Regions from separate parts of the Streptomyces sp. NPDC026515 genome, predicted to be linked through region 3. Evidence: riboswitches for the same ligand, from Rfam matches in the RefSeq annotation. Region 3 holds a riboswitch; each other region holds the start of a gene.
What was found. A riboswitch is a leader RNA that binds a small molecule or an ion and turns the genes downstream of it on or off. The one in region 3 is predicted to bind cyclic di-AMP.
Positions count from the first base shown of each region.

Region 1: another riboswitch for cyclic di-AMP. It lies ahead of ACZ4O3_RS32700 (transglycosylase SLT domain-containing protein); the one in region 3 lies ahead of ACZ4O3_RS13645 (transglycosylase family protein).
Region 2: another riboswitch for cyclic di-AMP. It lies ahead of ACZ4O3_RS30400 (C40 family peptidase); the one in region 3 lies ahead of ACZ4O3_RS13645 (transglycosylase family protein).

Region 1 covers NZ_JBVHQD010000018.1:176,298-186,645, forward strand. The annotation lists partial or broken gene ACZ4O3_RS32685 (carboxylate--amine ligase) at 1-362, shown strand, start outside; gene ACZ4O3_RS32690 (hypothetical protein) at 522-1,016, opposite strand; gene ACZ4O3_RS32695 (HAD family hydrolase) at 1,274-2,080, shown strand; gene ACZ4O3_RS32700 (transglycosylase SLT domain-containing protein) at 2,090-2,578, opposite strand; cyclic di-AMP (ydaO/yuaA leader) riboswitch at 2,584-2,779, opposite strand; gene ACZ4O3_RS32705 (polyprenyl synthetase family protein) at 3,978-5,036, shown strand; gene ACZ4O3_RS32710 (CHRD domain-containing protein) at 5,158-6,096, shown strand; gene ACZ4O3_RS32715 (LolA family protein) at 6,356-7,570, shown strand; gene ACZ4O3_RS32720 (ABC transporter ATP-binding protein) at 7,644-8,651, shown strand; gene ACZ4O3_RS32725 (ABC transporter permease) at 8,638-9,531, shown strand; gene ACZ4O3_RS32730 (flavodoxin family protein) at 9,521-10,126, opposite strand.
Region 2 covers NZ_JBVHQD010000016.1:148,823-159,170, reverse strand. The annotation lists gene ACZ4O3_RS30410 (C40 family peptidase) at 1-461, opposite strand, end outside; gene ACZ4O3_RS30405 (hypothetical protein) at 929-1,282, shown strand; gene ACZ4O3_RS30400 (C40 family peptidase) at 1,456-2,613, opposite strand; cyclic di-AMP (ydaO/yuaA leader) riboswitch at 2,622-2,793, opposite strand; gene pcrA (DNA helicase PcrA) at 3,116-5,599, shown strand; gene ACZ4O3_RS30390 (M23 family metallopeptidase) at 5,644-7,149, opposite strand; gene ACZ4O3_RS30385 (esterase/lipase family protein) at 7,524-8,378, opposite strand; gene ACZ4O3_RS30380 (cobalamin B12-binding domain-containing protein) at 8,695-9,111, shown strand; gene ACZ4O3_RS30375 (DUF5691 domain-containing protein) at 9,200-10,348, opposite strand, start outside.
Region 3 covers NZ_JBVHQD010000006.1:108,859-119,206, forward strand. The annotation lists gene ACZ4O3_RS13625 (Ppx/GppA phosphatase family protein) at 1-469, opposite strand, end outside; gene ACZ4O3_RS13630 (DUF501 domain-containing protein) at 466-996, opposite strand; gene ACZ4O3_RS13635 (FtsB family cell division protein) at 1,026-1,502, opposite strand; gene eno (phosphopyruvate hydratase) at 1,609-2,895, opposite strand; gene ACZ4O3_RS13645 (transglycosylase family protein) at 3,285-3,956, opposite strand; cyclic di-AMP (ydaO/yuaA leader) riboswitch at 3,960-4,131, opposite strand; gene ACZ4O3_RS13650 (transglycosylase family protein) at 4,340-5,347, opposite strand; gene ACZ4O3_RS13655 (cytochrome P450 family protein) at 5,474-6,799, opposite strand; gene ACZ4O3_RS13660 (nucleoside triphosphate pyrophosphohydrolase) at 6,861-7,856, opposite strand; gene ACZ4O3_RS13665 (SurA N-terminal domain-containing protein) at 8,007-8,654, opposite strand; gene ACZ4O3_RS13670 (glycoside hydrolase domain-containing protein) at 8,828-9,655, opposite strand; gene ACZ4O3_RS13675 (protein kinase domain-containing protein) at 9,749-10,348, opposite strand, start outside.

The DNA.
Region 1 (10,348 bases), on a different contig from region 3:
CTCGACTTCAACCCCCGCATGGGCGCCCAGTTCCGGCTCTTCGAAAGCGAGTCGGGGGTGGACGTGGTCCGCGCCGTGCGCCTGGATCTGACCGGGCGCCGGGTTCCGGACGGGGAGCAGCGCGCCGGCCACCGGTACGTCGTGGAGAACACCGACCTCCCTGCCCTCCTCGCCTGCCGCCGCAGCGGCTATACGACGCCGCACGCGCCGGAGCGCCCCAGCGGGACCGGGCCGGCCTGGCTCGCGGGTCACGACCCGCTGCCGTTCGTCACGATGCTCGCCCGTTTCGTGCGTCCGGCGCGAAGCACCTCTACGGGCTGTGGCGCGCCCACCGCCGCGGCTCCAGCACGTCCACGAAGTAGGCACCACGTCCGCGCCCCCGCGTCGCGGCCGGCCACGGCGCCCCGACTCCCAGGCGCCGGATACGCCTCGTCCGTGCTCGGCCCGTACGTCACCTGCCGGCCGCGGTCGCCTCGTACGGTCCGGTGACGCGGTTCGTATGCGGTACGGAACGGGTCTCCTCACGCCTGACCAGGCGCCTGGCGGCCGCCCACGCCTGACACGCACAGGGGAGCGGCCACCACCGGACTCGGGCCACCGCCTGGCCAGGACGGCTCGGAACCGGCCACCACCCGCCCCGGGGCCGGGCCGCCACCCCGCCCCGGGGCCACCCGTGACCACCCGTGCTCGGCAGCCCGCTGCCCGGCCGGGAACTCCTCGGTCAGCGACGGCGGACTGGCCGCCTTGGTGGCCTCGGCCTCCCAGCGGGGGCAGTACATGTCGAAGACCACGACCGGCAGCGGCCGCCCGAGGATCTTCTCGATGCGGCCCCCGGCGCGCAGGTCCTGCGCCGGCCGTACGCACGCGTCGGTGAAGTGCAGCCCCAACAGCTCCTGCCCGGCGTCCAGTTCGGGGGCGTCGCCGTCCTCGTCGGACCAGAGTCCGAGCCGCCTGGTCTCCTCGGTGTACAGCGCACCGCCGACCGGGTCCCCGGGACAGTCGCCCAGCCGCTCCAAGCCGTCGAGGAGCCGGCAGGCGCAGTTCCAGCGTGCCTCGCCGGGGTCCGCCGCGTCCCGGTCACCGCCTCCAGCCGATGCGCCCGGAAGTCCTCCGGTCCGTCCGTCACCACGCCGCTCCTGCCCGATCGGTACCGCCGACCCACCGCGAACGTAACGCGCGCCACCGGCAACGCCCCATCGCCGATACGGCGGCCGCCATTTGAGGCCGAAACGCACAGTGAGTCTCAGGGACGTGCTGTCCGTATTCTCTGATCATGGTCGCACCCACCCCGTACTCACTGATCGCCACCGACCTGGACGGCACACTGCTGCGTGCCGACGACACCCTCTCGGAACGGTCGCTCGCCGCGCTCGCGCGGGCGGGCCGGGTCGGCGCCCGGCATCTCGTGGTGACCGGCCGCCCCGCGCCGAGAGTGCGCCCCCTCCTGGACGACCTCGGTTGCGCGGGACTCGCGGTCTGCGGCCAGGGCGCCCAGCTCTACGACGCCGGCGCGGACCGGCTGCTGTGGTCGGTCACCCTGGACCGGGAGCTGGCCGAGACCGCCCTGGGCAAGATCGAGGCCGAGGTCGGGCAGGTGTACGCGGCGGTCGACCAGGACGGCGTGGACGGGCTCACGCTCATCGAGCCGGGCTATCTGATGCCCCACCCCACGCTGCCCGCGCTGCGCGTGGGACGGCGGGACGACCTGTGGTGCGCGCCCATCAGCAAGGTGCTGCTGCGCCACCACACCCTGTCGGACGATGAACTGGCGGCCACCGCGCGCGCGGTGGTGGGATCGCTCGCGACGGTCACCATGTCGGGGCCGGGAACGGTCGAGCTCCAGCCGTGCGGGGTGACCAAGGCGACCGGGCTGGCACTGGCCGCCGACCATCTGGGGCTGAGCCCCGAACGGGCCATCGCCTTCGGGGACATGCCCAACGACATCCCCATGTTCGACTGGGCGTCCTACGGGGTGGCCATGGCCAACGCCCACGCCGAACTCAAGGCGGTGGCCGACGAGATCACCCTGTCGAACGAGGACGACGGCATCGCCGTCGTCCTCGAAAGGCTCTTCACCTGACGGCGCCGGTCAGTACGCGCCGTGCACGTTGTCGATCGAGCCGTACCGCGCGGCGGCGTAGTTGCAGGCGGCGGTGATGTTCGCGACCGGGTCGTAGACGTCGAACGACGTGCCGTCCACGTGGTAGGTCTTGAACGTCGGGTCGATCACCTGGAGCAGGCCCTTGGAGGGGATGCCGGCGGCCGCGTTGGAGTCCCAGAGGTTGATGGCCCGCGGGTTGCCGGAGGACTCACGCATCACGTTGCGGTAGATGCCGTTGTAGCTGCCCGGAATGTTCTTTTCGGCCATGATCGCGAGCGACTCGCGGATCCAGCCGTCGAGGTTGTTCGGGTACCCGGCGAGCGTCGTGGACGCCGTCGAGGTGGTGGAAGTGGCGGCGGAGGCGGCGGTCGCACCGATGAGCGGGAGGGCGAGAACGGCGGCGCCGGTACCGGCGACGGCGAGCGTGCGGACGACGCGGTTACGGCGGGGACGGCGGTGCTGAGGGGCAGCAGACATGTCGTGGTTCCTCTCCGTCGCCTGCGGGGTGAGCTGTCGGGTTCGGGCTCGGGGAGTTCCCGGTCGCACCGCCCTGAGGCGAGGCGACTTCACCCCTAGCCGTTCCGGTACGACGTCCGTCGGTGACGTCGGTCGCCCGGTCCGGCGACTTACCTGGTTCCCCCGCTCCTGCCGTGCGAATGGACTCGTTGATGGTCGCGACGGGCGGCGGCAGGATTTGGCGTCCGCCCGGTGAGCCGGAACGTATGCGAGAGCACATGTCCGGAACAAGTACCTGATTCCCCCAACACGCCGATTGACCTTGATCTGAGTCGTATGGGGTACTTGATCCTTTGCGGTTGCCAAGCCTCAACTCGCCGACAAGGAAAGGAGAGAGAGGGTCGCCTTACCGCCTCGGTGGCACTCAGGGCCACGTGACCCACTTCACGAAGTGGCAATTACGGCGAATCGAACAAATGGGGATTGATTGAATCCGCCTTTCCGGGTATCGAGGGAATAGCCCCGCTCCGCCATTTGTATGGATTGCCTCGATTGGGGCGAATGGAGTGGTGCACATCACAAGCAATTTCATGGATTGTCCGAATTGCCTTGTTAAGCGGAATTTCGCTTCGAGGTGAGCGGACCGACGGACCTGGGCGGGTGGATGCCGAGGTGCCGGGAGTTCCCGTGTGGCGGTACGTGATTCCGGTCACGCCGAGGGCGGGGCGCAGGCGTCACGACTCGGCGGCGGCAGAGCGATCGTCCATGCGCGGGTGTCCTCCGTGGGAGCGGAACCTCCGCCCCCTCGCGCGTCGTTGTCCTGGCGGCCGTCCGGGGAGTGGGGGTCACGGCGAGCGCCATGAGCGGCCCGGGCGCGCGGGTCCTCGTCCCGAGGGGGACGCGTCCCGAGGAGTGCCGACCGCGGGAGCCCCCGACCGTGTTCACGCCTCGTCCGTGCCGAGGCCGCGCCGTCGGCTGCTCGCGGGTCGTGAGTCCGCCCGCACCGCGTCGGCAGGGACCGGGCCTCACGCGCGCCCGCGCGCATGTCTGATCTCGTGGAGGAGGGGGCATACGGGGGTGGATCGGAACGCGGTGGACCGCGGAAGGGGTGCCTCCGGGCAGGTGACGTCGGCAGGAGGTGGCGTGACCGCCCACGGGCGGAGGTCTGCGGGACGATCCGCGGCCGGACCCGGTGTCGGTGCTGGTCCGGGACCGGGTTCAGGACCCGGTCCCGGGACACGGCTCGCCCCCTGGTTCGGGACAAGCACCAGCACATCCTGTTAAGTCATTGCATGTCAGGTCGTATCAGCTGATCAAGAACATACCGGTCGTGATCCGATAGTGCCCGGGGTGTAACGGTGGGCGCCCTCGGTGATCGAAACCTGACCGGATACGCTGACTTGAGTGATGGCAGCGACCTATCGACAAACCATGTAACCGCCAGTGGACACCAGCAGACAGGAGACCCCTCGTGACCGTCGGGCCGTTCGGGCTGAGCGTGCGGGACCAGGCTCTGGAAGCCGATGTCCAGGCCGGATTGACGGCTGTCGAGGAGGGCTTGCTAGAAGCCACCAAAAGTGAGGTCCCGTTCATCACGGAAGCCGCGCAGCACCTCGTGCGGGCCGGCGGGAAGCGGTTCCGGCCCCTGCTGGTGATGCTGGCCGCGCAGTTCGGTGACCCGTACGCGCCGGGCGTCGTGCCGTCGGCGGTGGTCGTCGAGCTGACCCATCTCGCCACGCTCTACCACGACGACGTCATGGACGAGGCGGCCGTGCGGCGTGGTGTCGACAGTGCCAACACCCGCTGGGGCAACTCGGTCGCCGTCCTCACCGGTGACTTCCTCTTCGCGCGCGCCTCGCAGATCCTCGCCGACCTCGGACCCGAGGCGGTGCGGGTCCAGGCCCTCGCGTTCGAGCGGTTGGTGACGGGTCAGATCCTGGAGACGGCGGGTCCTTCGGACGGGCGTGACCCCGTCGACCACTACCTCGACGTGCTCGGCGGCAAGACCGGCTCGCTGGTGGCGGTCTCCTGTCGTTTCGGCGCGATGATGTCCGGTGCCGACGAGACGGTCGTGGACGTCCTCACCCAGTACGGCGAACGCCTCGGTGTCGCCTTCCAGCTCGCCGACGACGTCCTGGACATCGCCTCCGACTCCCACGAGTCCGGCAAGACCCCGGGGACCGACCTCCGCGAGGGTGTCCCCACGCTTCCGGTGCTGCGGCTGCGGGAGCGGGCGGCGCGGCTCGGGCTGCCCGACGACGTCGCGCTGTGCGAGCTGCTGGACTCCGACCTCACGGACGACGCGCGGCACGCGGAGGCCCTGGCGGCCCTGCGGGCGCACCCGGCGCTGGAGCAGGCGCGCCGGGACACCGTCCGGTACGCGGAGGAGGCCAGGGCCGCCCTGGCGCCGCTGGTGGAGTGCGACGCGAAGGTGGCGCTGCTGGAGCTGTGTGACGCGGTGGTGCACCGGGCGGGGTGATCCCCGGTTCTGTGGCGCAGGTCACATTGCTGGACTGAGCCCGGTCTGAGATCCGTTCCGTACCTCTCCCCAGAAGCCGACGCAGGGGGCGTCGGCTGACATAGGGGGAGGAAACGGAATCATGGTCATCAACGCAACGCGTCGCAGGACGCTCGTCGCCGCCGCCGTCGCGGTGTCCGCACTCGGCGGTGCCGCCGTCCCGGCGTACGCCGCCACCAGCCACAGTTCCGCCCGTCACAGCTCCACCGGCTCCGTCGTCCTCGTCGCCAGCCTGCGCGGTGGCAACGAGGTGCCCGTCGCCGGTGGGGCCGCCGTCGGGGACAAGGACGGCGTCGCGCTGGAGTTCATCCAGGTCAAGGGGGACAAGGTGACCGTCGCCGTGACCTGGCGCGGTACCGGCAGGCCGACCGACCTGCACATCCACCAGGGCGCCAGGGGCACCAACGGCGGTGTGAGGATCGGCTTCGGGAGGTTGCTGAAGAAGGCCAAGGGTCACACCGTCACCGGCAGCGTCAAGGTCGCCGACAAGGCCCTGCTGAAGCGGCTCACCACCGATCCCGGGGGCTTCTACGCCAACCTGCACACCGCCGACTTCCCTGGCGGGGCGGTCCGCGGCCAACTGCACGCGGTCACCACCGTCACCGACCTCAAGGGCGGCGGCCTGCAGGCCTCCGTCGTCACCGGCAAGCAGATCTACGAGTGCAAGGCGGCCGAGGGCGGCGGCCACGCCTTCGCCCAGCGGGACGTCAGTGCCAGGCTCGGCGGCGGAATCCGGCACTCCTTCGTCGCCCCCGGCTCCGGCACCCCGCAGTGGGTCGCGCCCGACGGCAGCGCGGTCACCGGGACGGTCCTGACCAGGACGCCGAACGGCGACGGCAACGTGCCCGAGCTGGACCTCAAGGCCGCGCAGTCGGGCAAGAAGCACGGGCTGCTCGCCCGCACCGGCGAGGTCCTGCGCCTGAACACCGTCGGCGGCGTCGCTCCGGCCGGCTCCTGCACTCCGGGTGCCGTCGTGGGGGTCCCCTACCGGGCCGACTACGTGTTCGTGCGACAGCACTGACCGAACGCAACGCGTGACAGAAAGCGACCGCAGGCGCCTCCGCCGTGCGACCCCTACGGGTCGGGGCAGGCGCCTGCGCCCTTGTGTCATACCGCAGTCGTACGCGGAGTTGGCTCCCGGGTCTGACGCTTGAGAGGCCCGGATTTGGTGAGATGGAAACCACGGAAATCACCACCACTCACCGTTTCGGGTGAGAATGGCGGCTCAGGGTGGGACACGTGCGAGCACAGCCGCCGCCGACGACGGAGGTAAGGCACACATGGCACCGAACGAAACCGAGGACAGCACGGGGGCCGCGCAGGCCGACGACGAGCTGCGCGCCGAGCGACGGCGCAAGGCCGCGCGATACATCGTCCCGGTCGCGGTCGTGGGAGTGGCCGCTGCCACGATCGGTCTGGTCCCGGCGCTCGCCGACTCCGGCGACCCCGACCTGCCGAAGATCACCGCGCAGGAACTCATCAACAAGATCGCCAAGTCGGACGTGCAGCAGTTGTCCGGCACCGTGAAGATCAGCACCGACCTCGGCCTGCCCGACCTCGGCGGTCTGGAGAGCGGCCTGCTGTCCGGCGCGGCCCAGGGCGGCGGCGACGGTTCGTCCGCCGACCCGTCGGCCAAGCTCACCGAGCTGGCGTCCGGCACGCACACGCTGCGCGTGGCCGCCGACGGCCCCGAGAAGCAGAAGGTGTCGCTGCTGGAGAGCGGCGCCGAGTACAGCCTCATCCACAACGGCACGGACGTGTGGGGCTACGACAGCAAGTCCAACGAGGTCTACCACTCCACCGCCGCCGACTCCGGCAAGGCCGACCGGCACGAAACCCCGGCCACGCCCAAGGACTTCGCCGACGAGGTCCTCAAGTCGGTCGACGACACCACCTCGGTGAAGGTCGACGGTACCGCCCAGGTCGCCGGTCGTGACGCCTACCGGCTGGTCATCAAGCCGAAGCAGTCCGGTACGACGGTCGGCGCGATCAGCATCGCGGTGGACGCCAGGACCGGTACCCCGCTGAAGTTCACCCTCACGCCGTCGAGCGGCGGGGCGGCCGTGGTCGACGCCGGCTACACCCAGGTCAGCTTCTCCGAACCGGCCGCCTCGACCTTCGATTTCACCCCGCCCAAGGGCGCCAAGGTGACCGAGGCCGAGAAGGGCGACAAGGGCGGCGGGATCACCAGGGCGCCCGGCCGGAGCGCTCCGCAGGAGCTCGGCAAGAACGGCTTCGACGTCCTCGGCGAGGGCTGGAACGCCATAGCCGTCATCGACTCCGGCGACAAGGGCGGACTGCCCAGCGGCTCCGCTTCCGGCGGCGGTGACCTGGGCGGCTTCCTCGGCTCGCTCGGCGACCCGGTCTCCGGCAAGTTCGGCAAGGGCACGGTCTTCTCCACCCGGCTGATCAACGCCCTGATCACGGACGACGGCAAGGTGTACGTCGGCGCGGTGGACAAGGCGGCCCTGGTGAAGGCGGCGAACGCGGGGTAACAGGGACGGGACGGGTCCCCCCACCGCGCCCACTGCCCCCCTGCCTGTGCCGCACGACGAATCGAGGGAGCCGATGGACCGACCGTCCGCCACCGAGCGGGAGCCGGAGGACCAGGGGCAGGACGGCCCGGGGCGAGGCGACCCTGCTCCCGCGGGCGTCATCGACACCCGCGGCCTCACCAAGCGCTACCGCGGCGGACAGCTCGCCGTGGACGGTCTCGACCTGACCGTCCCGGCGGGCAGTGTCTTCGGCTTCCTCGGTCCGAACGGCTCCGGCAAGACCACCACCATCCGCATGCTGATGGGCCTGATCACACCCACCTCGGGCACGGCCCGGGTCCTGGGCCGCCCGATGCCGCGCGCCTCCCGCGTCGTACTGCCGCAGGTCGGGGCCCTCATCGAGGGTCCGGCGCTGTACGGCTTCCTCTCCGGCCGCGACAACCTGCTGCGGTACGACGCCGCCGACCCGACCGCCGACCCGCGCACCCGGCGTACCCGCGTCCAGACCGCGCTGGACCGGGTGGGCCTGACGGCGGCGGCCGCGAAGAAGGCGAAGGCCTACTCCCTGGGCATGAAGCAGCGGCTGGGACTGGCCGCCGCGCTCCTCCAGCCCCGTAAGCTGCTGGTCCTGGACGAGCCGACCAACGGCCTCGACCCGCAGGGCATGCGGGAGATCCGTTCCCTGGTGCGGGAGCTCGCCGGGGACGGCACGACCGTCTTCCTCTCCTCCCACCTCCTCGACGAGATCGAGCAGGTCTGCACGCACGCGGCCGTGATGGCGCAGGGCAGGCTGATCACCCAGGGCGCGGTGGCCGATCTGGCGGCCGGGGCGCGCGGCCGGCTCGTGGTGACCACCCCGGACGCCGGCGAGGCGGCCCGGGTGCTGAAGGAACAGGGCGTCGTGGACGTCGTCACCACCGAGGACCGGGTCACCGGCGAGCCGCCCGAGCGGGACCTTGCCGAGATCAACGCCGCGCTCGTCGCGGCGGACGTGCGCGTACGCGGTTTCACACTCGAACGGGCCTCACTGGAGGACGCGTTCGTGGCGCTGACCGGGGAGGGCTTCGATGTCGCGGGCTGACGGGGCGGTCGTGGACGGACCGGCCGCACGGCCGAATCCGCTGTGGACCCTCGGTCTGCTCCGCAGCGAGCTGGCCGTGACCCTGCGACGCTGGCGCACCCTCGCACTGCTCGGCGTACTGGCGGCCGTACCGGTCCTGATCGGGATCGCCGTCAAGATCGAGACGCAGGGCGACGGCCGGACGAGTGGCGGCGGGGGCGGGGGCGGCGGCCCGGCCTTCATCGCGCAGATCACCAACAACGGACTGTTCCTGGTGTTCACGGCACTGGCCGCGACCCTCCCGTTCTTCCTGCCGATGGCCGTCGGGGTGGTGGCCGGGGACGCGGTCGCCGGCGAGGCCAACGCGGGCACCCTGCGCTATCTGCTGGTCGCGCCGGCCGGCCGCACCCGTCTGCTGCTCACCAAGTACGCGACGACGATGGCCTTCTGCCTGCTGGCGACCCTGGTGGTGGCCGCCTCCGCCCTCGCCGTCGGCGCGCTCCTCTTTCCGCTCGGCGCTCTGACCACCATCTCCGGCACCCAGATCTCGTTCGCCGAAGGGCTCGGCCGGGCCCTGCTGATCGCCCTGGTGGTGGCCGCGTCCCTGACCGGCATAGCGGCGCTGGGCCTGTTCGTCTCCACGCTGACCAGCAGCGGCATCGCGGCGATGGCGACCACCGTCGGCCTGCTGATCACCGTTCAGATCCTCGACCAGATCCCCCAGCTGCACGCGCTCCAGCCGTACTTCTTCTCGCACTACTGGCTGTCCTTCGCCGACCTGGTGCGCGACCCCGTCTACTGGGACGACCTGATCAGGAACCTGGAGCTGCAGGCCCTGTACGTGGCCGTGTTCGGGTCGGCGGCCTGGGCACGGTTCACCACGAAGGACATCACGGCGTAACGGCGGCGGAGGCCTCGGCCACCGCGAAGCGGGCCAGGGGCGCCTCCCCGGCGAAGAACTCCTCGGCCCGCGCCAGCGCCTCGGTGTCCTTGAGGACATCGCCTCGCGCGCTGCCGTTGCCGAGCAGCACCCCGCCGAAACGCATGCCCAGGTAGGCGGCCGAATTGCCGAGCATCCCGGCGTACGGGTCCGCGACGGAGGGTTCGTCGTCCGCCAGCGCCGCCACCCCCCACAGGGTGCGGCCCGCCAGGGTCGCCTTGAAGTCGAGGCCTGGGGTGCGCAGCCAGCCCGACCAGTAGTCCAGGTAGCGCTTGGTGAGGCCGGACACCGAGTACCAGTACACCGGCGAGGCGATCACGATGTCGGTCGCGGCCAGCGTGGCGTCGAGCAGCAGACCGGTGGTGGTGTCGGCGGGCGCCCGTACGTGGTCGGCGTCGCGTCGCAGATCCACGAAGTCCGGCAGCGGATGGTCGGCCAGGCTGATCCACTGCTGCTCGACGTCCTCGGGCAGCTGTTCGGCGGCCCGGCGGGCCAGGAGTTCGGTGTTGCCGTCGGGACGGGAGCTGCCCAGCACGAACAGGAAGCGGCGAGTCACGAGATCCCCCAGGTGAGCGGCGTACGAGGAATGAAGGTGTCTGCATCTTATGCGCGTGCATGTAAATTCACCAGGGGGCCTGCTGCACCGGGCACCGGGGCGCCGCGGCGCCGGGACACCGGTGGACCCCTTCCTGATGCGAGGCTGTGACGTCGCGGTGACGCGTGGGCCGAGGGGACCGGCCAGACTTGACCGTACGCACGGGTACGACCGGACGGTGAC
Region 2 (10,348 bases), on a different contig from region 3:
TGTCGCCGCACCCGCGCCACCGCGCCGGCCTGCGCGGCACCGGCCCGTTCGGCGAACGCGGCGTCGTCCAGGTACCGGTCGGGATCGCTGGAGAGCGCCAGCTGCCAGGCCGGGTCGATACCGCCCGCGCGGTACTGGGCCGCCGCGGCCAGACCGAGCGCGTCCCGCGCGGAGTTGAGCTTCTCCTGCTTGCGGGCGGTCTCGTCCTGGAGGGCCCTGACCCGCCGCTGGGCCGTCTCGGCCTTCTCCTTCGCGCCGTCGTACTTCTCGGTGGCCGCCTCGGCCTCCTGGTACAGCTGGTCCACCTTCGCCTTCACCTGCGCCGGTGTCAGTTGCGGCTCGGCGTGTCCGGTCCCTTCGAAGCCCGTCGCGGTGGCCGCGCCCGCCAGGGCGAGGGTGACGGCCGTGCGGGCCGTAGTGCCGCTGAGCGAGCGCTGTCGGGGCTTGCGGTGCGCTGCCACCTGGACTGGTCACGTCCTCTCGTACGACCGCCGTGTCGCCCGTACAGGCGCCAGGGGAGCGCTTGACGGCCGCGGGTGCGGATCACGCGTCCGGCGGCGGCCCGCACAGGGGGAGCGGGCCGCCGCCGGACCTTCTCGGCGGTGGTGCCCGACTGCCGCCCCTGGCCCGGGCGGCGGTGGGGAGTCGGTCACCTGGGGGAGGACGCTAGGCCGGAGCGTGTCGGCTGGGTGACGTGATGCACGGTATTGGTGTGACCGGATCGGTACCCGACGGTATGTGACCGGGATTCCGGTCCGGAGCCGTCGGCTTAACAGGGTGGGATGACCGAAGCGGCGGATCCGGGGCGAGCGGGCGCGCGGGATGCTATGGGTCGCATATATGCGACCCCGCGCGGCGGACGGTGGCGGGTGCCGAGGGAGGGGCCGGTGCCCCGCGCCCCAGGGGACCCTGATTAGGCTCCGGGGCCATGGACGTACTCATCCATCTCTTCGTCGGCCTGCACATCATCGGCATCGCCGCGCTCCTCGGCGGTTTCCTCACCCAGGTGAAGGCGATGGGCCAGGGCACGGCCCGGTTCGCCCCCGGGATGCTGCACGGCGCGTTCACCATGCTCGCGACCGGCGTCATCCTGGTCGGCCTCAACGAGGCCGACGACCACCACGTCAACACCGTCAAGATCGGTGTGAAGCTGGCGCTGCTGATCGTGATCCTCGGGCTCGTCTACGTGAAACGGGACGACGAGAAGGTGGAGAAGGGCGCCTTCGGTCTGGTGGGTCTGCTGACCGTGGCGAACATCTTCATCGCCGTGCTGTGGACGTGACCCTCAGGAAGCCTTGAGCGCGGCGCGGGTGGCCGCCACCGCGCCGGCGGCCAGGCCGCCATCGCGACCCGCACCAGCACCCGCCCCGGCCACTCCGGCCAGGGCGTGCCCACCGCCGCCGCCGGCATCGCCGCGCCCGTCATCCCCGGCGAAATGCGCGCGGCCCGCGCCCGTCAGGCCGGCCGTACCACGCTGTGGATGATCGACTCGCCGCCGTAGTAGATCGACTCCTCCCGGACGTAGGCGCCGGGCTTGGGGGCGTGGATCATCATGCCGTTGCCGATGTAGACGCCGACATGGCTGACGTCGTCGTAGAAGAAGACCAAATCGCCGGGGAGGGCGTCGGCGAGGGGGACGGTGGTGCCGGCGTTCACCTGGTCGTACGTGGTGCGCGGCAGCGAGACGCCCGCGGCCTTCCAGGCGGCCTGGGAGAGGCCCGAGCAGTCGTAGGAGCCGGGGCCGGTGGCACCCCAGACGTACGGTTTGCCGATCTGCGCGCGGGCGAAGGCGATCGCCTTGGCGGCCTTCGTCCCGTAGGAGGAGTCGGAGGCGGAATCGGAGGCGGAGCCGGAGGACGAGGAGGAGCCGCCGGAGGAGGACGTCGACGAACCCCGCCGCGCGGCTTGCGCCTGCTGCCTCGCGAGCTCCGCCGCCTTGCGGGCCGCCTCGGCCTGCTGCTTCTTCTCGATCTCGGCCAGCCGCGCCTTCTCCTGGGCCGTCAGCTGCGACAGCAGCTCCCGCGCGGATGCCAGCTTCGTCTGGACGGTGCTCTTGGCGGTCCTGAGGTCGTCCTGGGTCTCGGTGAGCGTCTCCAGGCTCCTGGCGGCCTCCTGCCGCTTCGCCATGGTCGCGGACTGCTGGGTGGCGTAGTCGTCCACCGCGCCCTTCTGCCGCGAGGTCAGCCGGTTCATCAGCTGCGTCTGGTCGAAGTAGTCCTGCGGACTGTCCGCGAGCAGGAAGGTCGAGGTGTCGGGAGCGGCTGCCCCGGTCCGGTACTGGGCCGCGGCGAAGGAACCCAGCTCCTCACGCGCCTTGTTGAGCCGGTCCGTGCGTTCGGCCACGTCGTCGAGCAGGGTGTCGACCTGCTTGCGCTGCTTGCCGGTCCTCTCCTTGGCCGCGTTGTACTTCTCGGTCGCCGACTCCGCCTGCCGGTACAGGGCGTCGACCTTCTTCTCGACCTCCTCCAGGCTGGGCTTGCCGTCCTCGTGAGGTGCGGCGTTGGCCGTCTGGGAGAGCAGCGCCACGGAGGTGAGGGCGGCGGTGGCGAGGGCGGGGGTGCGTATGCCTGCTACGCGCGTTGCGGACGGACGCGACTTGCGGTGCGACGCCAACGGGGGCGACTCCTTCCATGCTCCGCCTACCGAGTTAGCTGTCGGGTTCGGGCGGGTGGTTCGGAAGGGTTGCCCTACGGTCCGTTCCCCGCGAGGGGGCGGGCCCGATTCACCCCGAGGTCGGTGTGGGTCCCCGGCTCCGGATGCGCGGCGGCACCCCGGACTCGGCGGAGGCCGTACGGCCCGGCGACGTTCGCCGGTGGGGGTCGTACGGCCTGCCCGGCACGCTAACCAACTCGTGTGCTCTGTGTGAAGGTTGATGTGCGATATGCCCGATACATTTTCGTGACCTTGGCGGTGCGGGCCGACGGGATCGGCTCATCGGTGCGGATATGGGGCGACTTGTCCGGGGCGGTGGGGTGGTCCGCGCCTCGACGGGAGGACGCGCGCCTGCTCACGGTGCGTGATCGCTGACCGTGAGGGGCTGGTTCTGGTGGGTGACGGGGGCGAGTTTCCGGGGCGGGGACCGGTTGTCGGTGGGGCGCCCTAGACTCGGAGAGCGATGAGCAGCCTCTTTGACGACAGCTTCCTGGCGAGCCTCCAGCCCCCGCACGGCCGCGAGGAGGAACCCCCGCCGCCCGAGGACGAGCACGTACCGGAACCGATTCCGGACGATCTGTTCGGCGGGCAGTTCGACGCGCCCCCGGACCGGGACGCCTACTACCGCGACGGCGCCGCCCGCCCGGCCCCGGACCCGGCCGCGCTCCTGGAAGGGCTGAACGAGAACCAGCGCGCCGCCGTCGTGCACGCCGGCTCCCCGCTGCTGATCGTGGCCGGCGCCGGTTCCGGCAAGACGCGCGTGCTCACCCATCGCATCGCGCACCTGCTCGGCGCGCGCCAGGTGCACCCGGGCCAGATCCTCGCGATCACCTTCACCAACAAGGCCGCGGGCGAGATGAAGGAGCGCGTCGAACACCTCGTCGGCCCGCGCGCGAACGCGATGTGGGTGATGACCTTCCACAGCGCCTGTGTGCGGATCCTGCGCAGGGAGAGCAAGAAGCTGGGCTTCACCTCCTCCTTCTCGATCTACGACGCCGCCGACTCCAAGCGTCTGATGGCCCTGGTCTGCCGTGACCTGGACCTCGACCCCAAGCGCTTCCCGCCGAAGTCCTTCAGCGCCCAGGTCAGCAACCTCAAGAACGAGCTGGTCGACGAGGAGGACTTCGCCGCCCGGGCGAGCGACGGCTTCGAGAAGACCCTCGCCCAGGCCTACGCCATGTACCAGTCGCGGCTGCGCGAGGCGAACGCCCTCGACTTCGACGACCTGATCATGACGACGGTCAACCTGCTGCGCGCCTTCCCGGACGTCGCCGAGCACTACCGCCGCCGCTTCCGGCACGTCCTGGTCGACGAGTACCAGGACACCAACCACGCCCAGTACGCGCTGGTGCGCGAGCTGGTCGGGACCTCGGCTCACCCCGTCGACGTGCCGCCGGGCGAGAGCGACCTGCCGCCCGCCGAACTGTGCGTGGTGGGCGACGCCGACCAGTCGATCTACGCCTTCCGGGGCGCGACGATCCGCAACATCCTCCAGTTCGAGGAGGACTACCCGAACGCGACGACGATCCTCCTGGAGCAGAACTACCGCTCCACGCAGACGATCCTGTCCGCCGCCAACGCGGTCATCGAGCGCAACGAGTCCCGCCGCCCGAAGAACCTGTGGACCAACGCGGGCGCGGGCGCGCAGATCACCGGTTACGTCGCCGACACCGAACACGACGAGGCACAGTTCGTCGCCGACGAGATAGACCGTCTGACGGACGCGGGCGAGGCGAAGGCCGGCGATGTCGCCGTCTTCTACCGCACCAACGCGCAGTCCCGTGTCTTCGAGGAGATCTTCATCCGCGTCGGCCTGCCCTACAAGGTCGTCGGCGGGGTCCGCTTCTACGAGCGCAAGGAGGTCCGGGACGTCCTGGCGTACCTGCGGGTGCTGGCCAACCCGGAGGACTCCGTCCCGCTGCGCCGGATCCTCAACGTCCCCAAGCGCGGTATCGGCGACCGGGCGGAGGCGATGATCGACGCCCTCGCCCAGCGCGAGAAGATCAGCTTCCCGCAGGCGCTCAGGCGCGTCGACGAGGCGTACGGCATGGCCGCGCGGTCGACCAACGCGGTCAAGCGGTTCAACACGCTGATGGAGGACCTCCGTACGGTCGTGGAGTCCGGCGCCGGACCGGCCACCGTCCTGGAGGCGATCCTGGAACGCACCGGCTATCTCGCCGAGTTGCAGGCCTCCACCGACCCGCAGGACGAGACCCGGATCGAGAACCTCCAGGAGCTGGCCTCCGTGGCGCTGGAGTTCGAGCAGGAGTCCGGGGCGGAGGAGGCGTCGGTCGGGCTGTCGGACTTCCTGGAGCGGGTGGCGCTGGTCGCCGACTCCGACCAGATCCCCGACGAGGACGAGGAGGGCTCCGGCGTCATCACCCTGATGACCCTGCACACCGCCAAGGGCCTGGAGTTCCCGGTGGTCTTCCTGACCGGCATGGAGGACGGCGTCTTCCCGCACATGCGCGCCCTCGGCCAGACCAAGGAGCTGGAGGAGGAGCGGCGCCTGGCGTACGTCGGCATCACGCGCGCGCGGGAGCGCCTCTACCTCACGCGCTCGGCGATGCGCAGTGCCTGGGGGCAGCCGTCGTACAACCCGCCCTCGCGCTTCCTGGAGGAGATCCCGGCCGGGTACCTGGAGTGGAAGCGGACCGGGGCGATGGCGCCGGTGTCCTCCGGGCCCGCGTCGGGCGTGGCGGCCTCGCTCTCCTCGACCCGCTCGCGCTCCTCGGCGTCCGGCGCTTCCGGCTTCGCCACCCGGCGGACCTCGGAGAAGCCGGTGGTCTCACTGGCCGTCGGCGACCGGGTCACCCACGACCAGTTCGGCCTCGGCACGGTCGTCGGAGTGAAGGGCACGGGCGGCAACGCGGAGGCGACGGTCGACTTCGGCGACACCAAGCCGAAGCGGCTGCTGCTGCGGTACGCGCCGGTCGAGAAGCTGTAGACGGACGGACGGGTCCCCGCCGTCGGCGGGGACCCACCGGACGATCAGGTGGGATCCAGCCCGTGGCTGCGCAGCCACGGCAGCGGGTCTATGGCGGAGCCTCCCGCGGGCCGGACCTCGAAGTGCAGATGCGGGCCGGTCGAGTTCCCGGAGTTCCCCGAGTACGCGACCGGATCTCCGGCCTTCACGGTCGTACCCGAGGCGACGCGGTACGAGGAGAGGTGGCAGTACCAGGTCTCCGTGCCGTCCTTCGCCGTCACTATCAGCATGTTGCCGTAGGCGCTGTTCCACTTGGTGGAGACCACACCGTCGGTCGCCGCCATGACGGTCGTGCCGTAGGAGACGGGGAAGTCGATGCCCGTGTGGACGGACATCCAGTTCACACCGGCTTGGCCGAAGTAGGCGCTGAGCCCCCGCTGAGTCACCGGGAGGGCGTACTTGGGGCGCAGCCGCTCCTTGCGGGCCGCCTCCGCCGCCGCCTTCTTCTTCTCGGCCTCCTGCTGCGTCTTGAGGTCGATGCGTTCCTGGGTCCGGCTGGCCCGGTCGGCGAAGTCGTCGGCGCCGGCCGAGAGCGTCCTCAGCTGGGCGTCCAGCTTGCTGTTGGCGGCGGACGGTTTCACGGACTGCGCGTCCGAGGCGGAGGCCGTGGTGTCCTGTCCGTCGCCGCCCGTCAGGGGCCCGACGGAGGCGGCCGCGATGCCGGCGACCCCCATCACGCAGGCCGAGGGCACGGCGACGGTCAGCAGTGCGGAGCGCTTGGGGGGCGTACGACGGCGGGAGCGAGTCCCCGCGCGAGCGCCGGCGCGTGTCGCGGCCGGAGCTGCCGGAGTGATCTCTTCCTGGTCCTCCAGGAGGGGCGTCACCGCGGGCAGTTCGCCGGTCGCGGCCGGCCCCCCGGCGTCCCCCGAGTCCTCTGTGAACTCCGCGAACTCCGCGAACTCGTCGTGGGGGACCGGCTCGAACATCTGGGTCGCCGACTGGTCGAAGGAGTCGGCGGGTTGCGGTTCGTGCCCGTGCTGGTGGCCCGGCTCCGCGGGCTGCGCCGGGGCACCGTCGGAGTTCCACTGCGTGGCGTCGTACGCGCCGGTGTCGAAGGTCTGGGTGCCCCACTCCCACTGCTGGGTCGCTCCCGCCATGGCCGGCTGGTCGTGCTGGAGCCAGGCGTTCGCGTCCCAGTGGCCGCTGCCGTCGCCGACCGTCCCCTGGACCGGCTGCGCCGCCTGTGGCGGGACGGCCCAGGTGGTGCTGTCGTAGGCGCCGGAGTCGTAGACGGCGTGGTGCTGGGCCGCGTAGGGGTCGTAGTTCAGCGTGTGGTCGCCGGTCGTCTGCCACTGGCCGGCGTCGTACGCGCCGGTGGCCTGGGCCTGGCCGGGGAGGTGCCCGAAGAGCGGGTCACTGTGGAACGAGGCGCCTGTGGTGGTGTGGTCGCCATACGTGGTGAAGTCGCCGTACTGGGCTTCCTGAGTGCCGTACGGCGCGTAGTGCGCCTGGCCGGCGTCGGAAGCCGGGGCCGGGGTGGTCATGGTCCCCGACGGGTGACGGTCGTTCACCAACTTCTCTTTCGCCTCGACAACAGGGGCTGCCAGAGCAGTGCGGCGACTGTACCCGGCGGTATACGGGCGCGACAATCTTCAACAGGTTTCGTGGTTTCGGGAAACGGGCATTCGGCCGTGTTTCGGGGGACGACGGGCGCGGGTTTGGCCTTGTGTTCGAGGAGTGTTCGAGATCTGGGAGGCCAAGTCGAGGGCGGCGGGCAGTGGTTGCCCGTCCGAACCGGCCCGAATGACCGACTCGCCCCACTCGCCCCACTCGCCCGCCTCGACCTGCTCGCCCGGTTCGTTCTCGGGCGGCATCGTCGGATCGTCCCTGTGGACGTCGTCGTGGACGCCCTCGTGGCCGTCGTCGGTTCGTCTGCGGTTCGTCGTCAGGCGACCGTCAGGCCGTCCGCGACCCGTTCCTGCGAGTGCGCCTGGTCCAGGGCCTGCCGGATGCCGGTCGCGACCGCCGGGTGGACCGGCAGGGCGAGATGGCCGATCCCGGTGACCTGCACGTTCGTCGCCATCAGGTCAGGGTGGTCGATCCGTGCCGTCTCGATCGGCTCCATCAGGGAGTCGAGGTCGCTCCAGAAGCTGACGAACCGGGTACGGCAGCCGGGCGCGGGCTGGGTCAGCTCCTCGATGACCTCCGAGCCGGGGCGCATCTGCCGCACGATCGGGTGCGCGTTTGCGAGCGGCACGACGCGGGTGCCGGAGTGCGGGGTGCCGAGCGTCACCACGGTGCGGACGCGGTAGTCGCCGCCGAGCCGCTGGACGTAGTAGCGGGCGATCAGGCCGCCGAGGCTGTGCCCGACGATGTCCACCTGGCGGCTGCCGGTGCGCTGGCAGATCTCCTCTATGTGCCGGCCCAGCAGACCGGCAGCGGTACGGATGTCACAGGTCAGCGGCGAGTAGTTGAGCGACTCGACGCGCTGGCCGCCGTGCTGGGCCAGGGTGCGGCGCAGCAGGACGAAGACCGAGCGGTTGTCGATGAACCCGTGCAACAGCACGACCGGAGGCGCCGACCGGACCGGCAGCAGCGCCGTGCCGTCCTGCGGTACCGGCTGCGCGGGAGAGCAGCGCTCCGGGGCGAGGCCGGTCGGATAGAGCAGCAGATGCCCGGCCAGGATCGCGGCTTCCAGTGCGGTCGACCTCAGGAGGGCCAGCGACAGGCCGGCGAGCCGGTCGGGAAGAAAACGACGGCAGAGCGGGAGAAAGGGCTCGAGTATCCCGGTGACCTTCATCGGCCGGCCTCCTGTCGGCGCGCGGAGGACCGCTCTGTCCCCCGCGTGCCCTTGTGGGAGGCCGGGCGAAGGCGGCGAGGGCGCGGCGACGGGCCGCGTCGCATGACCCTGTTGCCCCCGCGGACCACGCTGCGGCTCCCTGACGTGTCCCACTGTGTGTGATTTCCCCCTCGGTAACCTCCGCGAAACTGCCGGGTGCGGGATGCTGGAGATAACGTTCGTTCACTGGGGACGGGTGGCGGAACGCGTCAAATGTGCGGTACTTGTCGGTACGCACGCATGCTGGCGTGTTCGTTTCATGGTCATGGAGGCAGTGATGGGTGTGGCAGCCGGTCCGATTCGTGTGGTGGTGGCCAAACCGGGGCTCGACGGCCACGACCGCGGGGCCAAGGTCATCGCGCGGGCGTTGCGTGACGCGGGCATGGAGGTCATCTACACCGGGCTCCACCAGACGCCGGAGCAGATCGTCGACACGGCCATCCAGGAGGACGCCGACGCGATCGGCCTCTCCATTCTCTCCGGCGCCCACAACACCCTGTTCGCCGCGGTCATCGACCTCCTGCGGCAGCGTGACGCCGAGGAGATCCTCGTCTTCGGCGGCGGCATCATCCCCGAGGACGACATCGCCCCCCTCAAGGACAAGGGCGTCGCCGCGATCTTCACGCCGGGGGCGACGACGACGTCGATCGTGGAGTGGGTGCGGGAGAACGTCCGGCAGCCCTCGCAGGCGTAACCCGGCCTTCGCGTCACGTCGGGCCGACCCGGCGGACTCGGACCGGGCTCGGCGGCGCAGCCCCGGGAGCCGTCGCGGCACCGGACGCTCAGCTGCCGCCCGGCTCCAGTTCCGCCAGCATCACCGCCCGCAGCCGCAACGTCGTGGCGAGCCGCTGGAACGCCTCCGCCCAGTACCCGCCGGCACCCGGTGACGCGTCCTCCCCCTCGTCCGGCACCGCCAGCAACGCGTCCAGCCGGCCGGCCTCCGCGGGATCCAGGCAGCGTTCGGCCAGGCCCATCACCCCGCTGAAACTCCACGGATAACTCCCCGCGTCCCGCGCGATGTTCAGGGAGTCCACCACGGCCCGGCCGAGCGGCGCCGACCACGGTATGGCGCAGACCCCGAGCAACTGGAACGCCTCCGACAGGCCGTGCGCCGCGATGAACCCCGCCACCCACCCGGCCCGCTCCGCGGCTTCCAGGGTGCCCAGCAGCTTCGCGCGTTCGGCCAGGGAGACCGCGCCCGGACCGCCCGCCTCCGGCGCCGCGGGAACCCCGAGCAGCGCTCTCGCCCACGCGGCATCCCGCTGTCGTACGGCGGCCTGGCACCAGGCCGCGTGCAGCTCGCCCTGCCAGCCGTCCGCGACCGGGAGCGCCACGATCTCTTCCGGCGTACGGCCGCCGAGCCGTGCCTGCCAGGTGGCGAGCGGGGCCGCCTCCACCAACTGGCCCAGCCACCACGACCGTTCCCCGCGTCCGGTCGGGGGCTTCGCCACCACCCCGTCCCGCTCCATGCCCGGGTCGCACTCGGGCGGCGCCTCCACCGCGATCGCCGGGCCGTCCCCCGAGCGGTCGACGGCCACACAGGCCCCGGCCCGCACCGCCATGCGCCCCGCCAGCGCCGAGCCCGGCAGCGTGGACAGCAGCTCCGCCGCCGTCGTCCGCACGTTACGGCTCCGGTCCGACAGCGCCAGTTCCAGGAACGGCTCGTCCCCGGCGGCCAGTCCGGTGCGCAGCGAGTCGAGGAACATCAGCCGGTCCTCCGCCCGCTCCGTTGCCCAGGTCCCGGCCAGCAGCTCGCGCGCCGCCTCGGGGGTACGGGCCCGCAGCGCGGCCAGCAGAGCGACCCGCTCGGCGAACAATCCCTCCTGCCACAACTGCCCTATTCCGTCGGTGTCCTCGGGGCCGGGCAGGCTCGCGCCACCGCCCGGGGCCGCGCGCAGGGTGAACCGCCAGTCCTGGTTGAACTGGGCCAG
Region 3 (10,348 bases):
CGACGAGGAACGGCTTGGCGAGGTCGCCCATCCGTCGCCCACCACCACCCTCGGTCGAAGGGCGCTCCGCGCCACCTTGGTTTTGCCCCGTCAGCTCCTTCGTCGCGCCCGTGAAGGAGAACTCGGCCTCCTGGTCGCCGGTGATGACCTCCGGCTCGACGCCGAGGATGTCCAGCACGCCGCGTACGAACTCGGCCCGGTTCTCGGCGTCCCGGGAGGCGGAGGTCGCCACGAACCGCAGCCGCTGCGCCCCGTGCTCCTTGATGACGGCCGCGTACTCCCGGCAGGCTGCGAAGGTCCGCTCCAGCGCCTCCGGCGCGAGCCGTCCGGTCCGGTCGACCCCCTGCCCGAGCCGCACGATCACCATCCGCCGGTCCAGGTCGACGAGTTCACCGGTCTCGGGGTCGGCGTCGGCGACGAGCAGCCGGATGGAGTTGGTACCGCAGTCGACGGCGGCGACACGGGTCACTGGTCGTCCTCCTTGGCCGGCGTCACGCACGTACCCTTGGCCCACCACTGGGGCAGCATGGCGATCGCCTCGTCGCCCAGCGGGTTCACGCCGGGCCCCGCGGCCAGCGAGTGCGCCACCAGCACATGGAGGCACTTCACCCGGTCCGGCATCCCGCCGGCGCTCGGAAACCCCGTCAGTTCCTCGATCTCGTCCCGGCGCCGGATGTAGTCCTCGTGCGCGGCGCGGTACGCCGACGCCAGTTCCGGATCGCTCTCCAGACGCGCCGTCATCTCCTTCATCACGCCGTTGGCCTCCAGGGTGCCGATGGCGGAGGCGGCCTTGGGGCACGTCAGGTAGTACAGCGTCGGGAACGGCGTGCCGTCCGGCAGCCGCGGCGCGGTCTCCACGACGTCCGGCTGCCCGCACGGGCACCGGTGCGCGATCGCCCGCAGCCCGCGCGGCGGCCGCCCGAGCTGCTGCTTGAAGGCCTCGACGTCGGCGTCGGTCGGCTCGGTGCGCGGAGTGGAGGGCGGGGGCGTTTGCATGACTGTGTTCTGCGTGGCTTTCTGTCGGTTCACTGGTCGGACGCGTCGGACTTGTCGACGCCGTCCCAGACGTTCGCGTACCAGGGCCGGTCGGCCGCTCCGAGGTAGGCGTGCGCCTGCTTGGCGGCAGCGGGGTCGATCACGATGTAGCCCGTCTCGCCCGGCATCACGTAGTGCAGCCGCTGCCGGATCTGCTGCTCGGCGTAGGAGTCGTCCTGCCACCGGGCCTTGACGTCCCGCAGCTGCTCGACCCGCTGCCGGGCCTGCCTCTGCTGACGTTGCAGGTCGGCGATCTCGGCACGCTGGGAGACGTACTGCCGCATCGGGTACGCGAGCGCGACGACCATCGTGCACAGCACGATCGCGAGCAGCGCGGCACGGCTGGTGAGCCGGGAGCGGCGGGCCTGCCGCTTGGTCTGGGAGCGGTAGACCCGGGCCGCCGTCTGCTCGCCGAGCAGCTTCAGCCTGGTCGCGGTGGAGAACCGGTCCCGGTCCTTCGCGGCCATGTCCCCGCCTCCCTGATACGTGCGTACGTCCCCGGACACGGTACGGGACCGGGTACGGGGACGTACGTACGACTGGCTAAGCCTTACCCTCTACGGGCCCTACGGCTCAGCCCTTGAAGCGCGGGAAGGCGCTGCGGCCGGCGTACACCGCGGCGTCGTCGAGGATCTCCTCGATGCGCAGCAGCTGGTTGTACTTGGCGACGCGCTCGGAGCGGGCCGGGGCGCCGGTCTTGATCTGGCCGCAGTTGGTGGCGACGGCGAGGTCGGCGATGGTGACGTCCTCGGTCTCGCCGGAGCGGTGGGACATCATGCACTTGAAGCCGTTGCGCTGGGCCAGCTCGACGGCGTCCAGGGTCTCGGTGAGCGAACCGATCTGGTTCACCTTGACCAGCAGGGCGTTGGCGGCGCCGTCCTCGATGCCGCGGGCCAGGCGCTCCGGGTTGGTGACGAACAGGTCGTCGCCGACGATCTGGACCTTGTCACCGAGCTTGTCGGTGAGGACCTTCCAGCCGGCCCAGTCGTCCTCGAACAGCGGGTCCTCGATGGAGACCAGCGGGTAGGAGGCGACGAGCTCCTCGTAGTACTCGGTCATCTCGGCGGCCGAGCGGGACTTGCCCTCGAACTCGTACTTGCCGTCCTTGTAGAACTCGGACGCGGCGACGTCGAGCGCGAGCGCGATCTGCTCACCGGGGACGTAACCGGCCTGCTTGATCGCCTCCAGGATGAGGTCGAGCGCGGCGCGGTTGGACTCCAGGTTCGGGGCGAAGCCGCCCTCGTCGCCGAGGCCGGTGGACAGGCCCTTGTTCTTCAGGACCTTCTTCAGGGTGTGGTAGACCTCGGCACCCCAGCGCAGCGCCTCGGAGAAGGACTCCGCGCCGATCGGGGCGATCATGAACTCCTGGATGTCGACGTTGGAGTCCGCGTGCGAGCCGCCGTTGAGGATGTTCATCATCGGCACCGGCAGCAGGTGCGCGTTCGGGCCGCCCAGGTAGCGGAACAGCGGCAGGTCGCTGGCCTCGGAGGCGGCGTGCGCGACGGCGAGGGAGACGCCGAGGATGGCGTTGGCGCCGAGCGAGCCCTTGTTGTCGGTGGCGTCCAGGTCGAACATGGCCTGGTCGATCAGGCGCTGCTCGGTGGCGTCGTAGCCGACCAGCTCCGGGCCGATCTGCTCGATCACGGCGAGGACGGCCTTCTCGACGCCCTTGCCGAGGTAGCGGTTGGGGTCGCCGTCACGGAGCTCGATGGCCTCGAAGGCGCCGGTGGAGGCGCCGGAGGGAACGGCGGCACGACCCGTGCTGCCGTCGTCGAGGCCGACCTCGACCTCGACCGTGGGGTTGCCTCGGGAGTCCAGGATTTCCCGGGCTACGACGACGTCGATGGACGGCACGAGCATCTCCTTCTTGGGATGTGACGCTGGTTGTGCGGGCGCACGCGGGCCTGGTCGGCCCTTGCTCAGCCTTGCGACTAGAGCCTAACCGTCCCGGGCCCGTGAGCCAGCCGACCGACCGGCCCGTGGACACACAGACGGTACTCATTGTTCATGCACGGAACAAAGGGGGGTCCGATGAAGAACGGAAGAAGAGCGGGTCAAGGAGAGGACCGCCGCACGAGGACAAAGACAAACCCCGCTCCGGTGCGTACGGGGGAAGACGCACCGGAGCGGGGAGCCGTGGGGGACGGGGGTGGCCCTCATGTGGTCCTCACCGCGGGGACCACGGTTGTGTGAGCGCTGTGGTTCGGCCGGGCGCCGCCTGCCACTTCGGGGCGCCCGCCTCCCGGGGCCTACTTGAGGTGCAGCTGCTGGCCCGGGTAGATGAAGTCGGCGTCGTCGACGATGTCCTTGTTCAGCTTGAACAGCGCCTGCCAGCCACCCTTGACCTTGTGCTTCTCGGCGATCGAGCTGAGCGTGTCGCCCTTGACGACCTTGTACTCGCCGTCGCCCTTCTTGACCTTCTTGCCGGTCGGGGTGGTGACCGTCTTCTTGGCGGCCGGACGCTCGGCGGAGCGGGAGGCGGCCTGGGTGTCGGTCGAGCGGGTGGCGGTGCTGCTGCTCGACGAGCTGGTGCTGCCGCCGGTGTGGGCGGCGCCGGACAGGCCCGTGCCGCAGACCGGCCAGGCACCCTTGCCCTGCGCGCCGAGAACCTTCTCGGCGATCTCGATCTGCTGCGCCTTGGTGGCCTGGTTGGCCTGCGCGGCGTACTGCGTGCCGCCGTACGCGGCCCAGGTGGAGGCGGAGAACTGCAGACCGCCGTAGTAGCCGTTGCCGGTGTTGATGGCCCAGTTGCCACCGGACTCGCACTGGGCGACGGCGTCCCACTCGGAGGCGGTGGCGGCCGAGGCGGTGCCGGTGGCCATCAGCGGAGCGGCGATGGCGACACCGGTGACGCCGGCGAGCGCGGCGACGCGGGCGGCCTTGGACGGACGACGGTGCTTGCCCTTGCCGGAAAACAGCATGGAGGATCCCCTCACCGACGCCTGCGAGGTGAGCTGTCGGGTTCGGGCCGAATGAGTTGCCCGGCCGCACACCTCACGGTGCGCGGCTTCACCCCGAGCCGGACACGGCAGCCTCAACCACCGGTCCCGGCACTTACCTTGGGTCCCCCGCTCCTGCCTACGGCGCTTGACGCGACGACTGTTCCCGGGTGGCCGCTGGCAGGACTCGGCGTTGCGACGGCCGGGGCTCGTGGTGACGAGCGGCCTCGACCGTAAACAGGCGATCCGGCGAATATCAAAGATGATCAGGGCTTCTGAGACTCATCCCACACTTTCACCAAAGCGGACATTTGGCTTCGAAACAGGGCGGGTGGAAGCGTCAACTCCCGCCGGTTTCAATCCGTTTAGCTACCGAGTTTCAGGGTCTGACCGGGGGCGATGTGGTTCGGGTCGGTGCCGATGTCCGCCTTGTTGGCGGCGAAGAGCGCGCGCCATCCGCCGTCGAGGTCAAGGGAGTCGGCGATGGAGGCGAGCGTGTCGCCGTCCCGCACGGTGTAGGTGCCGGCACCCGGGGAGGCGTGACGTCCGGAAGACGTCGCACTCTGACCGTTTGTCACGCTTTCGTCCGCTGAGCCACCACGATGCTTGCCACTGCTGCCGACGGCCCCCGTGTCGACCAGATCCCAAGAGCTGCCCGTCTGCCACGAATTGTCCGAGTCGTCGGCTTCGGGAACCACGGGGTTCTCGCTCACCTTCGAGGCACCAGAGCCTTTGGATCCCGACTTGTCCGTCTTCGTGGAGCCGGTGGAGGCGCCCTTGCCGGAGTCGTCGCTCGCACTCGGGGACGGGGTGGCCGAGTCCGGGTCCGTGGCGCCCGACGCGTCCGGCGAGGAGTCGGACGAGCCGGAATCCGATGAACCAGATGAATCCGATGAACCAGATGAAGAGGACGAATCGGACAGCCCGGGGGACGAGTCGGAGGAGCCGGACGTGTCACCGGATCCGCCGAGGCCCGTGTCGACGTTCACCGAGGCGTCGTCCGAGGACAGCCCGGCGAACAGGGCACAGGTCCGCCAGGGCTTGGTGCCCTGGTCGGCGAGGATCTTCTCGGCGACGGCGATCTGCTGCGAACGGCTCGCCTGGTCCGGCGTACTGGCGTACTCCTGGCCGCCGTGCTCGTCCCAGTCGTCCTGGGACATCTGCAGGCCGCCGTAGTAGCCGGTGCCTGCGTCCATGCTCCAGGAGCCGCCGCTCTCGCACTCGGCCACCCTGTCCCAGGTGCTGCCGTCGGCCGCGTTGGCGCTCGCCGCTCCGAGGAGCGGGATGGCGATGGCCGAGCCGGTCACGCCGGCCGCGACGAGAAGAGCCGGAGCCTGACGGGGGCGACGGTGACGACCGTTCCCGGAGAGCATGCGGAAACCTTTCGAGCGACAGCGGTGACCGGCGCGACGGGTCCTGCCGACGCGCCGCACTGATGGGTGAACGTATAGGCACACGATCACTTGTCACAAGTTAATGCCGCACAGATCACGTGAAGATCACATAGTTGAACGCCGGTCATCTTTGCCGGTGGAGGGCGCCACGGGGGTGAACTCCACGGGGAGCGTGCGCAGTCCGCGCATGATGAGCCCGCCGCGCCAGCGCAACTCGCTCTCGTCCGCCGCGAGTCGCAGATCCGGGAGACGGGTGAGGAGGGTGGCGAGCGCGCTCTGCCCTTCCAGGCGGGCGAGCGGGGCGCCGAGACAGTAGTGGATGCCGTGGCCGTATCCGAGGTGCTGGTTGTCCCGCCGGGACAGGTCGAGCGTGTCCGGCTCCGCGAACCGCTCCGGGTCCCGGTCCGCCGCGGCGAGCACCACGAGGACCGGGTCGCCTGCCGCGATGCGCTGCCCGCCGATGCCGAGCGGCTCGGTGGCGAACCGCCAGGTGGCGAGCTCCACCGGCCCGTCGTAGCGCAGGAGTTCCTCCACTCCGGTCTCCAGCAGCCCGCGCTCGCCGGCGGCCAGCGAGTCCTGCAGGCGGCGGCGCTGTTCCGGGTGGGTGAGCAGGGCGTACGTGCCGTTGCCGATGAGGTTGACCGTCGTCTCGAAGCCGGCGAACAGCAGGATGAAGGCCATGGCGGCGGCCTCGTTCTCGGTGAGGTGCTCGCCGTGGTCGGAGGCGCGGATGAGTCCGGAGATGAGGTCCTCGCCCGGGGCCGGCTCGGCGGTGAGCGCCTCCCGCTTCCGGTGGATCAGCTCGGCCAGATAGCCGCGCATCTTCTTCACGGACCGCGCGACCCCGCCCCGCGGCCCTCCCCCGTGCCGGATCATCATCCCGGCCCAGTCCCGGAAGTCGTCCTGGTCCTCGCGCGGGACGCCCAGCAGGTCGCAGATGGCGTAGATGGGCAGCGGGAAGGCGAACTCGTGGATCAGGTCGGCCTCGCCCCGCTCCGCGAACCCGTCGATGAGCCGGTCGGTCAGCTCCTGTACCCGGGGCGCGAAATCGGCCACCCGGCGCGGGGTGAACGCCTTGCTGACCAGCCGGCGCAGCCGGGTGTGGTCCGGCGGGTCGATGTTCAGCAGATGCGTCATCAGCTCGGCCTTGCGCTCACCGGGGATCCCGGTCTTCCCCTTCGCGTGCGCGGGCTCGTCGTGGTGCTCCGGGTTCTTGGACAGCCGAGGGTCGGCGAGGGCCTGCCTGGCATCGGCGTAGCGGGTGACCAGCCAGGCCTCGACCCCGCTGGGAAGCCGGGTGCGGTGCACCGGCGCGTGCTCCCGCAGCCAGGCGTAGGCGGGGTACGGGTCGGCGGCGAACTCCCAGGTGAAGAGTTCGGGCGCGGCGGGGCCGCCGGGGGTGGGGCCGTCGGAGGTGGGCTGGTTGGTCACCTCCTGACGGTATCCGGCGGCGGAGGGCCCTGGAGCCGGCCAGGCGGCCCGGGGGCAGTGCCTACGCGTCCACCCCTTCCGCGACGCGCACCGCGTCCCGGTACGCCCGGGCCGCGGCCCGCAGCGCCGACTCGGGGTCGGTTCCCTCCGCCTCGGCCCGTACCGCCAGCGCGAGCAGCTCGTACCCGATGCCCCGCGGCTGTGGCAGCGGCACCTCCAGACCGGCCGTCCGCACCCGGGAGGCGAGCTTCGAGGCCAGTGCGAGTCCGGGCTGGGCGAGGGGTATGCCGTCCGTCACCGACTCGCGCCGCTTCTCGACCGCCTTCGTGCGCAGCCAGTGCTCCTTGACCTCCTCGGGTGTCGAGGCGGTCTCGTCACCGAAGACGTGCGGATGGCGGTGGATGAGTTTCGCGACGATGCCCCCGGCCACGTCGTCGACCGAGAAGGGGGCGTCCGGGTCCTCCTCCGCGATGCGCGCGTGGAAGACGACCTGGAGAAGCACGTCGCCCAGTTCCTCCCGCAGTTCGTCGCGGTCGCCGGTCTCGATCGCCTCGACGAGTTCGTAGGCCTCCTCGATGGCGTACTTCGCCAGACCCTCATGGGTCTTCCGCGACGACCAGGGGCACTCCGCGCGGATCCGGTCCATGACCTGGACGAGGTCGAGGAGGCGGGCGCCGGGCAGGTCGTAGGAGGCGGGGAGCAGCTCCAGCCGGGGCATCGCGACACGGCCGGAGCCGGCGAGGCGGGCCAGGCCGTCGGTGAGGGCCGGCTCGCCCTCGCCCGTCGCCACGACCACCACCGTCCGGCCGCCGGCGCAGGCCTCGACCAGTTCCTGCGCGGTGGGGGCGCTCTCGTCCACCGCCGTCCCGGCCTCCCGCAGATAGGGCAGCTGCGGGTGCGTACCGTCCGCGCACAGCACCCGGTCCGCCGAGCGCAGCGCCTGCCAGGCGGGCCAGGACAGCAGGCCGGGGGCGACCCGGTGGCTGGTGGTGAGCAGGATGATCCGGCCGGGGTCGGGGACGGGGGGAGCGGGAGGCTCCGGGCTGGTGGTGTTCACCCTCCGAACGTAACGCACCCGCGCCGCCGGCCTCGGGCGATGTCCACAGGGCGGGGCGGTCGAGTGATCGTATGACCGCTCGCGTCGCCCCCGCCCGTGTCACCCGGCCCGCCGGCCCGGACCCCGCTCGCCGGGCCGTCCGCCCTGCGCCTACGCCGCCGTCTGTGTCCCGGCCGACGTGACCTCACGCACCCACGGCGTCTTGGTGTCCACCCGGCTGCTCTTCTGGATGTCCCAGGCGCCGTAGCGGGGGTTGAGGTCGACGTGGAGCTCCTGGGACGCCTTGGACAGGGCCTTCCAGAAGGCGGGCTGGCTGGTGTCGGTGCCGAGGAGCTTGGCGAGCTTCTGCGCCTCCAGCTGGAGGCGCAGGTTGTCGTCCAGCCGCCTGGGGGCGATGCCGTACTTCTGGAGCCAGGCGTTCTGGAGCGCCTTGGTGCCGCCGGCCTGCTGCGCGAGGCCGGTGCGCATCTGCTGGATCTCCTTGCGGGTGACGCCGATACCCGCGTCCTGGGCGGCCCGGTGCAGCACCTGGTCGAGGACCATGTTGTGCAGCGTGTCCCGGGTGAGGCTGCTGGTGGCGGCGAGCACCTGCTGGTACTGCTGCTCGTCCGGCACAGCCGCCCGCTGGGCCTGGCGTACCTCGTTCACCCGGGTCTCCAGCTGGGTGACGGTGATCCGCTGGCCGCCGACGACGGCCGCCGCGCCCGGGTGCGCGTCGCTTCCGCAGGCGGTGAGGAAGGGGACCGCGGTGGCGATCGCGGCGGACAGGACGAGCGCGGTGCGACGGCGGCGGTGCAAGGATGCCTCCCGAGGAGATTGTGCGACGGTGCACAAAGTCTTGCGGTGATCGATGGTAGGCAGTGGGCAAGCTCTGGCCAACCCATTCGACCAACGATTCACACGCGCATCCGGCACCGCCGCGCCACCCTCCGCAAGGGTTTGCGGTACCGGCCTCCGCGGTACGCGCCCGCTCAGCCGGTGATCGCCACCGGGGCGTCCCACGCGTCACGGTCCACGGTGATCGTGTAACCGCCCCGCGTCTCCTTGCTGTTCACCATGTACTGGTGTGCCCGGCTGTGCGCGGTGAACTGCGTCGCGCCGAACGGCCAGTCGGCCGTGGTGGTGTTGTTCTTGTCCCACAGCGCGTACCAGAGGTTGCCCGGCAGGTCCGTCTTGTCCTTGGCGTTCGCGATCGCCTTGGCGCTGGAGCTGGTGAAGCCGTAGAAGCCCGCGCGGTAGGTCTTCGCGTGCAGCTGCTTGTCGAAGGCGCGCACATAGGTGAGCACGGCGTTGTTGCACGCCGTGTTCGTCGTGTCGTACGCCTCCATGTCCAGGTAGATCGGGCTGCCCGCCTTCATGCCGAGGGCGGCGGCCTTGGCGACCGCGTCGGTGGCGTCGGCGGTGCCGAGGGAGGCGGCGTTCGTGGTGGTCATCTTCTCCGGGTTGGAGCCGCTCTGGCAGGACGGCTGGGCGCCGACGTAGAGCGGGATGAGCTTCCAGCCGGCCGCGGTGACGGACTTGACCCAGGAGGCGGTGAGGTTCGGCTGGGCGCAGCCGCGGTTCTTGCCGCCGACATAGACGGCGGCGGCCCCGTAGAGGCCGCCGTGCCAGGCCTTCATCGCGGCCAGGGAGGGGGCGGTGCAGGTGTCGAAGGCGCGCCCGGTGTACGTCTTCTGGGCGGGCCAGGTGGTGGCGGCCATGGAGGTCTGCGCGGCGATCCCGGCCCCGGCGACGACCGCGGCTCCCGCCACGCCCCACGTGATGTATCTGCGCTTCCTCGACTGCCGATGGCTGGACATGCCGGAACCCCACCCCTGTTGTCTGTGTCGCTGGCTGTGGCCGTGCTGTGCGCGGCCGTGCACGAAGTAGGTGCAGTATGAACTGCGCGGGAACTAGCCGCGCACCTGCCCCAGCCAGTGCAGCGTCCGCCGGACCTCGCCCGCCATCGGATGACCGGGTCCGTGCAGCCGTTCCACGTCGAACAGCAGCCGGGTGAGGGTGTCCTGGGCGGCCGGCCGGTCGCCGAGCGCGAGCAGCAGCTGCCCGATCCGGCGGCGCACGTCGTGCGCGAGGTGCGGGTCGCCGGCCACGTACTGGTTCTCGTAGTACGGCAGCAGCGCGCGGTACTCGGCGAGTGCCGCGGCCGGTTCGCCGAGTTGTTCCAGACACTGGGCGGTCTCGTACCGGAACCGCAGGGACTGCGGGTCGGCCTGCCCGGCCTCGGCGGCGCGCTCGTCGGCGAGCCGGCGCAGTTCGGGCAGTGCGCGGCGGTACTGGCCGTCGTCCATCAGCGTGGCCGCGTACTGCTTGCGCAGGGTGCGGACGACCGTGGAGTGCTCGCCGTGCTGGTCGGCGGCGACCGGCAGGATCGCGCCCAGGATGTCGACGGCCTGCGTGATGCGTCCCTCCCCGAGCAGCCGCTTGACCTCGTCGACGGCGGTGACGACATCGGGCCGCGCGGGTACGGCGGCCGCCGCGGCGGCGGGTTGCGG